Linked DNA regions of Candidatus Microthrix parvicella Bio17-1. The protein of the gene in region 1 interacts with the protein of each later gene in a pairwise test. Links are inferred from orthologs where the notes say so. Each region holds a gene or a part of one and is shown in the gene's direction. Other genes may lie near its edges. The genes, in order: obgE and rplL.

The links.
Region 2: the proteins of obgE (region 1) and rplL interact in binary tests that used the Escherichia coli proteins (3 or more experiments, as listed by UniProt). The link is inferred for Candidatus Microthrix parvicella Bio17-1 from one-to-one orthologs.

Annotation. Positions count from the first base shown.
Region 1 is NZ_AMPG01000002.1:566,082-574,581, reverse strand. Bases 3,391-6,202 are described here. They hold obgE (GTPase ObgE), read left to right. Parts: upstream 3,391-4,066; coding sequence 4,067-5,338; downstream 5,339-6,202. Other genes in these bases: proB (glutamate 5-kinase), read left to right, coding at 5,379-6,202; MPARV_RS22715 (glycoside hydrolase family 43 protein), read right to left, coding at 3,391-3,915. In the rest of the region: ahcY (adenosylhomocysteinase), read left to right, coding at 1-1; MPARV_RS0110795 (SDR family NAD(P)-dependent oxidoreductase), read left to right, coding at 148-1,077; MPARV_RS0110790 (HD domain-containing protein), read right to left, coding at 1,074-2,300; more of MPARV_RS22715, read right to left, coding at 2,401-3,390; more of proB, read left to right, coding at 6,203-6,482; MPARV_RS0110770 (PspA/IM30 family protein), read right to left, coding at 6,503-7,345; murein biosynthesis integral membrane protein MurJ, read right to left, coding at 7,368-8,500. UniProt on the Escherichia coli protein: An essential GTPase which binds GTP, GDP and possibly (p)ppGpp with moderate affinity, with high nucleotide exchange rates and a fairly low GTP hydrolysis rate.
Region 2 is NZ_AMPG01000008.1:25,327-29,306, reverse strand. What follows is about bases 1-2,911. They hold rplL (50S ribosomal protein L7/L12), read left to right. Parts: upstream 1-1,224; coding sequence 1,225-1,599; downstream 1,600-2,911. Other genes in these bases: MPARV_RS0119240 (DUF2142 domain-containing protein), read right to left, coding at 1,617-2,911; rplJ (50S ribosomal protein L10), read left to right, coding at 473-1,222; rplA (50S ribosomal protein L1), read left to right, coding at 1-201. Outside these bases: more of MPARV_RS0119240, read right to left, coding at 2,912-3,260; MPARV_RS0119235 (class I SAM-dependent methyltransferase), read left to right, coding at 3,380-3,980. UniProt on the Escherichia coli protein: The binding site for several of the GTPase factors involved in protein synthesis (IF-2, EF-Tu, EF-G and RF3). Is thus essential for accurate translation.

The DNA of each region.
Region 1 (8,500 bases):
AGATACTCCTGGAGCGGTGCCTGGTTGCGGTGGAAACCCGACCGGTGCACGGGAGCTTTCACTCCGACAGGTTGACCTAAGTTGATCGCCCGGCCGCTCGATGCGGCCGGGCGGTTGCGCGTTTGGGCGCTGACGACGGGGGAACACATGAGTGAAGCGCAGGATTGGGCGGGCAGGGTGGCGGTGGTCACCGGAGGCGGGTCAGGAATCGGCGCTGCATTGTGCCGCCGGTTCGCCGAGGCCGGCATGTCGATCGTGGTGGCCGACGTCGACAAACCCGCGGCGGTCGAGGTGGCTGGTCAACTGGCCGACGAAGGTGTGCTCGTCGCTGACGCCCGAGCCCTGCCGGTGAGAGTCGATGTTGCCTCCGCCGACGAGGTCGCAGCCCTGGGCGAGGCGACCATGGACGCTTTTGGCGCCGTGCACCTCGTGTGCAACAACGCCGGGGTCTCTGCCGGTGGCCTGTCGTGGGAGGTGCCCATGTCCGACTGGCAGTGGGTGATGGAGGTGAACCTCTGGGGCGTCGTCTACGGCGTCCGGACCTTCGTGCCGCTGATCGTCCGGTCGGGCGGAGGCCACATCGTCAACACCGCCTCGATGGCGGGGCTGACCTCCCCGCCGTTCATGTCGCCGTACTCGGTCGCCAAGCACGGTGTGGTGGCCTTGTCGGAAGCGCTCTATCACGAGCTGTCCTTCAGCCATCCCGAGGTGGGGGCCTCGGTGCTCTGCCCGGGCTGGGTGCGCACCCGCATCTACGAAGCCGGCCGCAACCGGCCCCAGCGTCATGGTGGCCCCACGATGTTTGGCGAAGGCGGGCTGTCCGAAGGCGAGGAGGGAGCGGACGGTCCTGGAGCGATGGTCGCCCAACTGATCGCGTCGGGGATGGACCCGTCGGAGGTGGCCGACCTGGTGTGGTCGGCGGTGCTGGAGCGCCGATTCTGGGTGTTTACCGGGGACGACTGGATCGCCATGGCCGCCGAACGGGCTCGCGGTGCCTTCGCGGGCGAGAACCCCCAGCTGAAACTCCCCGGCATCGAGCTCCCGGTCGAGCCCGATGACAGCGCAGGTTCGGACTAGCGGAGGCCCATGGTGTCGACGCCGGTCGGAAGCTTGGCCGGGTCCCAACCGAGCTTTGAGAGGGCTTCTGCACAGGCGTAGCGATCGGTCATGCCGCCCACCCAGCGAACCGCCGCCCGGAGCGCCTGGGTCGAGCCCGCTGTGGGTACGGGACCGTCCGCTTGGCCGGTCAACACGTCGGGGGGCAGCGTGCCGGGTCGGTCGGCGTAGTACTCGACGAGCGCCGACAAAATCGCGACCACGGAGTCGGCGGCGACGACCGATGCGGGGCGCAGGTAGATGTTCTCGTAGTTGAACCGTCGGAATGCTGCGAGCGCGCCGGATGCCTCGTCGGTCATGCCCACGACGCCGTGTGTGCGCCCCACATGGATCACGTCGGCAATAAATGCCCGCAGCTGCCCGGACCGCACGCTGTCCCCATAGGCGGCCACCTGCGGTGGCAGGGCGCCGTGGTCGACGATGCCGGCGGTGACCGCGTCCTCGAAGTCGTGCGCGGTGTAGGCGATGCGGTCAGCCCAGCTGACCACGAGACCCTCGGGTGTGGCGGGCCGCGGGCGGGACCAGCTGTGGTTGCGGATGCCGTCAAGCGTCTCGGTGCACAGGTTGAGCGGGGTGAGCACCTCATCGGCGCCCCACACCGCGTGGTCGTAGCCCTCGTCGAGGTACGGGCCCAGCGCGTCCTCTGACGCATGCCCACCAGGGCCGTGTCCGCAGTCGTGACCCAGTGCGATCGCCTCGGTCAACGCCACGTTGAGGCGGAGGGCGGTGGCCATGGCCACAGCAACCTGGGCCACTTCGAGGGCATGGGTCAGGCGGGTGCGTTGATGATCGTCAGGGAAGATGAACACCTGGGTCTTTCCAGCCAGGCGGCGGAAGGCGGGGGAATGGAGAATGCGGTCCCGGTCGCGCTCGAAGCAGGTGCGCTCGGGGTCGGGCCCCTCCTGTCGTCGCCGGTGGCCGGCACCCTCGGATCGGGTGGCGCCCGGGGCCATCCAGGCGTGCTCGGCCTGTTCGCGGGCATCCCGGTTGGCTGGAGCAGATGCCTGAGACGCACCCGCGGCCTGGCCGATGCGCAAGGTGCCGCCCGCGTGAGCCGAGCGCACGCCCGGCTCGTCGGCATGCCCGGGGGCCAGCTGATGACCGCCCATCGTTGCGGCCCAGGCTCGGGTTCGTTCGCCGTCGGCGACCGAGGTCTGACGTTCCGGTGGGGACGTTCTGCTCATGGGGCCGATCCTAGGGAGCTGCAGTGACAACCAAGTTCGGTCGTAGGGCCCACCCGCACCGTTCGGGCGCTTCAGGCGCCCACGATCGCACCGACGCTGTTCAGTAATCCAGGGAGACGCTGTCGTGGTCCAACTTGAGGGTGCCGATCACCAGCACCCGGTTGTTCGGGTAGCCCACCTTGCCCGGCTGGTAGGCGTGGAACACCACCTTGGGGGTGCCGTCGGCTTCCCGGAATGCTTCGAGCCCGCCGGGCCCCACCACCCGATCGTTGGTCTTCAGGATGGGTTTGGCGTTGGCCCGTGCGCATGGTTGGGCAGGCCCGTTTGGGCAGCCGGCGATGCCGACGGCGTACTGGTCGCTACTCCATCCGGCACCGGAGTAGAACATCCACAGCCGCCCCTCCTGATCGCGGTACATCGATGGTCCCTCGATCACCCCGTGATCCCAGCCACCCGGGTCGCCGGTCAGCAACAGGGTGGGGAAACCGGCAAACCCGGTGCCCTGCGGGTTGAGCTGTTGGCTCCACAGCGCGCCGGAGCGACCCACCGGGGTGCCCTCGGACTTGTACAGCAGGTACGGCGTTCCGTCGAGGTCGACGAACGGGCTGGGGTCGATGCTGCCACCCTGGTCCTCCTGACAAACGAGCGGCCCGGTGGAGCTGTCGACGAAGGGCCCCTTGGGGGTCTTGGCCACCGCCACCGAGACGCACTGCATGTTCTGGCCCTTTTTGCGGGCCGAGTAGTAGAGGACGTAGTTGCCGTTCAGCTTGACCACCGCAGGAGCCCAGGTGGCACTGGGTTCCACCCAGTTCGGAAGCTTGGGAAGCGCGTTACCGACGAACCTCCAAGTCTTTTGGTCGGTGCTGGTGGCCAGTTGCACGTTGCCGCCACCCGCGTTGGTCGCATATGCGTAGGAGGTGGCGCCATCGATGAGCACGAACGGGTCGGGGAAGTCGTAGGGCATCGCGGATGGTCCGGCGGCCTCTGCCGCGGCACAGTCGTCCTGAACGGTGCCGAGGGTGGAGGCGCCGCCCGAAGCATCGCCAACCGAGATCTGGTTGACCGCCCGGTTGAGGCCGTCAATGCAGGTCTTCATCCGCCCGTTGTACAGGGCTTGGAGGCCGCGGCCGCTGTCGGCTGCCACCATCTGCTGCTGGAGGGCCTGGCGTTGCTCCTCCAGCGCTCCGAGGGCCGCCCGGGCTTCGGCCGAGTCGGCCTCGGCCAGTTTCGAGGTGGTGCGTGCGTCCTCGGTGGTTTGGCGCAGCTCGGCGTCTGCCGCCTGGAGCTCGGCGGTCTGTCGCTGCATCTCGGCCATCGTGTCCCTGGCGGTGGCAAGCTTGGCCTCGGCGTTGCGCTGGGCTTGAACCCGCTCGGTGTAGGCACGAATGGCCACCACCCCACCGATGATCAGCACCACGCTTGCGACCAGCGCCGGGATGCGCCGCCTGTGGGGCGTTGGGTTGTTCGGCTCGGAGATCGGATCGCCGTCGGAGGCGGGCAGATCGTCGGCCTCACGTGTGGGCTCCGTGGGCTGCGGAAGGGGACCGTCGACGTCCACCTCGTTGGTTGCGGGGCGCACCGGGGAGTCACTGGTGGAGGTGGTGGGTGGAGTCACGAAACGTCCGCCTGGGGCCGTCGGTGGTGGCATGTCGCCATCCGTGCGGCGAGCAGAGATGCGATTCTAGCGGTCATGGTCCGGGAGATGAAGCAGGGCCGACGTGGATCTCGGTACGTCCCGAAGGAGGGGTGCCTTCTACGCTGTCCCGGTGAGCAACTTTGTTGACGAGACCGGGGTGTTCGTAAAGGCAGGTGAGGGCGGCGCGGGTGCGGTGGCGTTCCGCCGCGAGGCACATACGCCCCGAGGGGGCCCGGACGGCGGGGACGGCGGGAAGGGCGGCGACGTCTGGTTTGTGGCCGACCGGAACGTGGCCTCGCTGTTGGCGTTTCGGGACCATCCGCACCGAAAGGCCACCAGTGGCAACCATGGCGGTGGTAAGGGCATGCACGGTGCAGCGGGCGAGGACCTGCTGGTGCCGGTGCCCGAAGGCACCCTGGTGCGCGAACGCGATGGCACGGTGCTGGCCGACCTGGTCGGCCATGGTGACCGGTGGCTGGCGGGCGAGGGGGGCAGGGGCGGCCACGGCAACGCCCGGTTCCTGTCCAACCGGCGCCGTGCCCCCGACTTTGCCGAGCAAGGTGAATACACCGAGGAACGCTTTCTGGTCCTCGAGCTGAAACTGATGGCCGACGTGGCGCTGGTCGGGTTTCCCAATGTGGGCAAATCCACGCTGATCGCGGCAATCTCGGCGGCCAAGCCCACAATCGCCAACTACCCGTTTACCACCCTGGTGCCCAACCTCGGGGTGGTTCGCACCGATGATGGGTTTGAGATGGTCGTGGCAGATATCCCTGGCCTGATCGAAGGTGCAGCAGAGGGTCGGGGCCTGGGCCACGCCTTTCTCCGTCATATCGAGCGGGCCAGGGTGCTGGTGATCATGGCCGACGTGGCCCCGCCCGGCGCACGCATGCATGAGGCCGATCGGCACGAGCAGGAGCGGGTGCTGCTGGGCGAGCTGCTCGACTATCGGCCTGAACTTCTCGATCGAACCAAAATCCGGGTTGCAGCACGCGCCGATTTGGCGCCGGAGGAGGCAGCCGAGGCCGAGGCCGAGGGCTGGCTGGCCGTCTCGGGGGTGACCGGGCAGGGGACCAGGCAGTTCGTCGGCGCCATGCGCCGCGCGGTGGAGGAGGCTCGCGAGTCCGGTGAGGACCCGAGCGCCTACGTGGTGCATCGCCCCGAGCCCGAGGGCATTCGGGTGGTACGTGAGATCGACGGTTCGCTCCGCGTGGTGGGTCGGGATGCCCAGCGGGCGGTGGCCTTGTCGGATCTCACCAACCCCGACGCGCTGGCCGAGGCGCAGCGACGGTTGAACAAGCTTGGGGTCAACAAGGCATTGGGCAAGGCCGGTGCCAAGGTTGGGGACATGGTGCACATTGGCGCCATGTCGTTTGAGTACGGCGAGGACGACCTCCGTTGAGCGCGCTGCGCCGTGGGTGCCTGCCGGGTCGATACCTGTCATGTTGGTAATCGCAAAGATCGGCACGTCGTCGGTGACCGATGACGCCGGGCGGCTGCGGTCCGATGCCATCGAGACGGTGGCGCGGGAGGTGGCAGCGGTGCATGCCGCCGGTCATCAGGTGGTGCTGGTCAGTTCTGGCGCTGTTGCCGCCGGCCTGCCGGCGTTGGGCCTCGGCGGCGACGAGCGTCCTCGCGACCCGCGCGTGCTCCAGGCCGTCGCCTCGGTGGGCCAGGTGCACCTGATGGAGCGCTACGGCGCCGTATTCGGGAAGCATCACAACACCGTGGTGGGCCAGCTCCTGGTGGTTCCGACCGACTTTGGTGCCAGGGACAAGTATTTGCATGCACGTGCCACCCTTGAGGCCATGCTCGAGCTGGGGGTGCTGCCCATCGTCAATGAGAACGATGCCCTGGCCGACGATGAGCTTCGCTTTGGCGACAACGACCGCATCGCTGCGTTGCTGGCCCAGGCACTGGCTGCAGACGTGCTGGTGTTGCTGACGGATCAGGCCGGTCTCTTGACCGCAGACCCCCGGCTGGACGCTTCCGCTTCGTTGATCGAGGACATTGCGCAGGTTGATCGTGAACTGGAGGCGCTTGCGGGCGACTCCGGGTCCAACCGCGGCACCGGCGGAATGACCTCCAAGCTTGCGGCGGCCAAGATGGCCACCTGGGCCGGCGTGCGCACCGTGATCGCCCAGGCCGACCGTTCAGGGGTACTCCTCGACGCGGTGACCGGCGAGCCGGGCGTGGGCACCACGGTGCGAGCGCGCCAAGGACGTCTGCCTGCTCGCAAGGTGTGGATCGCCTTCGCCGTCGGCGCCGCCGGTCGGATCTCGGTGGACGCTGGGGCGCGCGCTGCCTTGTTGACCGGCGGTTCGTCGCTGTTGCCGGCGGGCGTCGTGTCGGCGGACGGCGGGTTCGATGAGGGCGATGCGGTCGAGGTGGCCGACGCCGACGGCGCTGTCTTTGCGAAGGGAATCAGCCGGATTTCGGCGAGCGACCTACTGCTGGTGGCGGGGCGCCGGAGTTCGCAGGTGCCCGCCGATGTGTCACCGGTGGCGATCCATCGGGACGACCTGGTGGTGCTCCCCGAGGGCTGAGGGACGTCCGTCTGCGAGGTTTACCCGGCGGAAGGCTGGGCCTCGCCTGTGTCGGGAGCATCGGGCTGGGTGGCTGAGGGCTGGGCTGCGTCGGGCTGGGCTGCGGGTGCCGCTTCGACCGCGGATGCGTCGGCAGTACCGGTGTCGAGCCCCAACTGACTGCGAATCTTGGAAAGCCGAGCCTGGGCCTCCACGTTCCGGGTGGCCTGCTCCACCTCGAGCATTTTCGACTCGACCGACTGGCCCTGGAGCTCCGACACGCCCTGAGCCTTGGCGTATCGCCCCTCGATCTTCTCCCGAACCTGATCCAAGGTGGGCACGTCGTCGCCGACCGTGGCCGACAGGCTGGTCATGGCGTTGTTCATGGATTCCTGCATCTTGGCCTGGTCGAGCTGGCTGAGCAGCTGCTGCTTCTCGGCCAGCTTCTTTTGAAGCTTCGAGCTGTTCTGTGCCACGGCGGCCTTGGCCTGATCGGAGGCCTGGGTGGCCTGCAGGTGCATGCCTTTGAGCTGCTCGATCTCGGCCTCGATCGCAATCAGTCGGTTGGCGAACGCCTCTGCGGCCGAGGTCATCTCGGTCGCCTTGGCGGTATCGCCCGAGCGGGTGGCCTCATCGGCCATCAGCACCGCCTGGCGGGCGTTGGCTGTCAGCTTTTCGAGGTCGTCCATGCGGGTGTCAAGGCGCATCTCGGTCTGCTTCTGGTTGGCGACGACCGTCGCCGCCTGCTCCACCAGCATCTTGTGTTGCTGCTGAGACTCGGTGATCGCCTGCTCCAGCTGGACCTTGGGGTCAGCATTCGCATCGAAGCTCATGTTCAGCTTGGTGGTCAGATACTTCCAGAAGCGCTTGATCGATTTGAACACGACGACGAGCATAGAGCCTGGCTCAGGCGGTGCCATCCGGTTGGTCCGGCTTACCCGAGGCTCCAGGGGTTGAAGGGGTGGTCCGCGCCAGCAACCGCTCGACGGCACTCGGTACGAACGGCCCGATCTTGCGCCGAAGCACCGACACGTAGCGGTCCAGGCCCTCGATGCGCAGCAGGGCGACCGCCAGGACGAACGCGACCGCCCCAAACACCACGCGCAGGATCAGCTGAGCGGGCGCCCAGTCCAGCGCCGACAACGGTGGCAGCGTGGGGATCAGGGCGCCTGCCACGGTGGCCACAGCGGCCACGGTCGCCTTGCCCATCATGGTGAACAGACTGCGGTCGAGCAGGTCCCGCACCTGGAAGTTGAGCACCAGCACGCTGATGACCGCAGCGATGAGATACGCCCCGCTGAACGCAACCGCCAGCCCGGAGGCGGTGCGGGTGGTGAGCAGCACCGCCAGCACGATGTTGAGCCCGTTTTCGCCCACGTTGATCCAGAACGGGGTGCGGGTGTTCTGGCGGGCGTGAAACGCCCGAATGGCGTACAGGTAGGTGGAGAACGCCGGCAACCCGACGGCGAAGGCGATGAGGGTGCGGGCGGTCTCGTCGGTGCCCGACGCGCTGAAGGCGCCGCGTTGAAACACCACTTGGATCAGCAGTTGGGCCACGACGACGTAACCCGCTGCGGCGGCCAGTACCACCGTGAACAACACGTTGAGACCCTCGCGAAAGTTGGCGCGGTAGGAGGTCAAATCGCCATCGACGAACGAGGTGGCCAGACGGGGTAGGACGGCGGTCATCAGGCTCACTGCGATCAGCCCATGGGGCAATTGAAAGAACGCAAACGCATATTGGTAGGTGGCCACCGTGCCTTCGGGCCCCGAGTTGGCCAGGTTGGTCACCACGTAGAGCGAGACCTGGTTTGCCACCACGTAGCCCATGGTCCAACCGGACAGCCGGATCAGGCGCTTGACCACCGGGTGGGTGGGAGCGAGGTTCCAGCGCAGCCGCACCACGCCGTCGCGCATGGGCGGGATCAGCGGCAAGGCTTGCGCGACCACACCCAGGGTGGTGCCGATGCCCAGGACCAGCAGGAGGGCATTCAGTGAGCCGGACCCCTCACTCACCCGTTGCACCAACGGGCGGGCGG
Region 2 (3,980 bases), on another replicon or contig:
CGCTACGGCAACGTGGCGGTGCCCGTCGGCAAGGTGAGCTTTGAGCCCGACGCGCTGGACGCCAACCTGGCCGCCGTCATGGGCGAGATCATGCGGGCCAAGCCGTCGGCGTCCAAGGGCAAGTACCTGAAGAAGGTGTCGCTGTCCTCCACCATGGGCCCCGCTGTCCGTGTCGACGCCGGCGCCTACGACTCCAAGTAGGCGGGTCCGCTAGGCTCTCGTCTTCGAGATCACATCGCCAAAGACCTTCGGTGGACAAACCGGCTCCGGCCGGCAACTCCTCAATGAGCCTCGGCTCGCCGAAATAGGCGGACTCCTCAGATCTGGTGACGCCCTCGGGTGCCGCCTCTCTTGTACGGGTGTCCGCTTGCGGGCACCCGTTTCGCGTCTCCGACGTGGTTCGGGTGGCGATCTCCACCCACAACCAACCGGGCTTCGAGCCCACCAATATGAAGAGAGGAGGTGTGAGTGCATGACAGATGACCCCACAGAACTTGCAGCCGAGGCCGACGCCAAGGAACCCAGGGCCGACAAAGTGGCCGTGGTGACCGAGGTGAAGGAGCGGATGAGCAACGCCGAGGCGGTGATTCTCACCGAGTACCGCGGATTGACGGTCAAGGAACTGCAAAGCCTTCGGGCTTCGCTGACCGAGGCCGGCGCCGTGTACAAGGTGTACAAGAACACGCTGGTGCGTCGCGCAGCCGACGAACTCGACTGGGACCTGGCCGAACTGTTGGTCGGACCGACCGCCATGGCCTTCGTGGCCACCGACGTCGGTTCTGCCGCCAAGGCGCTCACCGACTTCGCCAAGACCCAGCCACTGCTGGTACTCAAGGGCGGAGTGATGGGCGGCGACGTCCTGGACGCCGGCGCCGTCAAGGAACTGGCTGACCTGCCCACCGGTCCGGAGATCTACTCCAAGCTGGCCGGCGGCATTGCTGGAACGGCCCGCGGTCTTGCCGCAGGCATTCACGGAACCCATCGTTCCCTGGCCTACGTGCTGCAGGCGGCGATCGACGGCGGAGCATTCGCCGACGCCGACGCCGGCGCTGCGAGCGAGCCGGTGGCCGATGAGGCACCTGCCGACGAGGCACCCGCTGACGAGGCACCAGCCGAGTCCACACCAGAGGAGGCGTCCGCCTCCGACACGTCCGAGGCACCCGCCGACGATGCAACCACTGAAGAACCCCCCGCCGCGGCGGAAAGCACTGAGGAGAGCTGAACATGAGCAAAGTTGACGACATCCTGGAAGAGATCTCGGGTTTGACCCTGGTCGAGGCCTACGAACTGGTCAAGGCCATCGAGGACAAGTTTGAGGTGACCGCAGCCGCTCCCGTGGCCGCCGTGGCCGCCGCTGCCGGTCCCGGCGCAGAGGCCGAGGAAGAGAAGGACGACTTCGACGTCGTGCTCACCGGCGCTGGCGACAAGAAGATCCAGGTCATCAAAGAGGTGCGTGGGCTGACCAGCCTGGGCCTCAAGGAGGCCAAGGATCTGGTTGAGGCCGCACCGAAGGCCGTCCTCGAGGGCGTGCCCAAGGACGAGGCCGAGAAGGCCAAGGAGGCCCTCGAGGCCGCCGGCGCCACCGTCGAGATCAAATAGTCAATTCGCTTGACGGCTCAGCGATGAGCCGTCAAGCGAAGTGCAATGTGATCACCGCCTCCCCGCATGCTGCGGGGAGGCGGTGTCGCGTCCAGCCCGACGACGCGCCACGCCAGCGCGCCGAGCGCTGCCAGGTAGATCACAAGCAGCAGTGGGAACGTGAGCGGGGGAGACCACCGGGCGTTGCTCAGGAGTTGCCACCACGTTTGCGGGTCGCCACCCTTGGCGCCGTGATGGCGTGCCGCCGAGAGGAACGCGGCGGCATGCACCGCCGTGAACAGGCCGAGGGCGAGGCCGACGGCACCATCGCCGGCACGTCGCGTGTGGAGGAACGCCGCCACGTTCCACGGAGCGCCGCGACCTGCAGCCTGCCGATCGTCGGGGGTGTCGGCGCGAGCTGACGCCGGACGATCCACCGGGTTGGTGCACGTGGCGAGGAGGAACGCACCCAGCAGCACCGGCAACGCGTAGCGGCCCTGCCAGAAGAAGCCGATGGGTGGTAGCGACAAACCCTCGGCGGTAACCGACAGGGCGAGGCCCGCCACCAGCGTGGCGAGCGAGATGACGATGGTCTTGGCCGATGAGCGCCAGAGGCCAACCGCAAACACGCCGAGCAACGCAGCGACCCACACCCAGGCTGCGAGTGGCGGGATGGCGCTGTCGTTCTGGCCAAACACGCCGATCGACTGGCGAATGTAGAACGGCAGGTACCCAATGGCGGTGGCGACGCCCGACCCGGGCCGTTCGGGCGGGGCGTAGGTCTGCTGGACAAACCACAGCCACCATCCGGCGATCAGGAGCGCAGCAGCCCCTCCGGCGGCCCACGCTCGCAGATCCCGACGCCGCACTAGAGCAAAAACCTTCGTCTTCCCGCCGAGCACGGCCAGCACGGCCAGAATGCCGACGGCGAACAGTGGCCCCAGGCCGCGGGCAAGGACGAGCACCACCATCGACACACCGAAGCGGGCGACCTCGCGCCCGGAGGGCTGCGAATCGGCCTGGGTCAAGAGCATGCCGGTGGTCCATGCGCCGATCGCCGCAGCGATCTCCACCGAGCTGGGATTGGTGGAGGCGGCCAGGTACAACACCATGGGCGTGACGCACCCGAACAACGCCACCGATGCCAGGCGTCGTCGAGCGGCCGCCATGGTGGATACCGCAGCCGAGGCCAACAGTGCGGTGGTCATGACGATGCCGACCAGGCGCATCAGGTATGTGCCGCTCACGCCCGTGTCGATCAGCGACGGGAGGCCGACCACCGCCCAGTAGAACGGCTGACCTCGGTACTGGCCGGTCTCGGTGGTCGTGAGCTTCGACGACGACCGGTAGGGGGGGCAGTCCTGGGCAACGACTGCGAACCCTCGTTGCGGCGACTCGGGCACCGGCGCCCCGACGAAACACAACGCAGAGTCGCCCCCGGCCACGTAGGTGTCGGGTACATCCACCTCGATCATCTGAAACGTGCCGGAGCCAACGACGTTGCCCCGCAACTGGCCGCGGGCCAGCGCCGCGGCACGCCGAGCCTGAAACACCTCGTCGGGTCCGGTCAACGGGGGTGTGGCCAACATCCAGGCGACGCCTGCCAGCGTGAGCAGGCCGAAGAGCCGCCACCACGTCGCCCGCCGGGCGAGCCCGCTGTCGTTGCTGGCTGTGTTCGACACGGGCGTGGTGACTCCGAAGGGGCGGCGGGACCCAAAGCCGGGGCAGGGTTGTCGACGGCGGCGGTGGCATCGGCCGGGCCGCTGTGAACTACCGTAATCGGGCCCATCCGTCGTCGACCGTGAGCGGTGCAGAAGTAGTGAAACTCGCCGCCGTTCGCTCGGCAATCGCCACCTACCGAGGCGCCCCTCCCGTAACCAGGGCGTTTGTCGCTGCCCGTTTTGTGGTGGCGCCGGTGGGCCCACTGGAAGCCGAACTGGCCGGTCGGAGCGGCCGGGTGCTGTCGCTGGGCAGCGGCCTCTGCATGCTGGAGCGGTATCTGGCCGTGCAGAACCCCAACCTGGAATTCGTCGGCATCGACCTGGACGAGGACAAGGTGGCCCTCATCGCCGAAACCCGGCACCGCAGCCCACGGGTCACCCTTCGGCTGGGTGACGCCACGGCCATCGACGAGCCGGCGATGTACGACACGGTGCTGATCTGCGATGCGCTGCATCACTTCCCAGCCGAGATGCACGCTCGGGTGGCCCAGTCGGTGGCGGCGGCGCTGGTGCCCGACGGCCGGGTCATCGTGAAGGACCTCGACGTGGCTCCTCGCTGGAAATACCACTGGAATCGGGTACACGACCGGCTGGTGGCCGGACCCGAACCGATCTACTGCCGTCCCATCGACGAGATGGCAGAGGTGTTCGAATCGGCCGGTCTGGTGGTTGAGGCGAAGC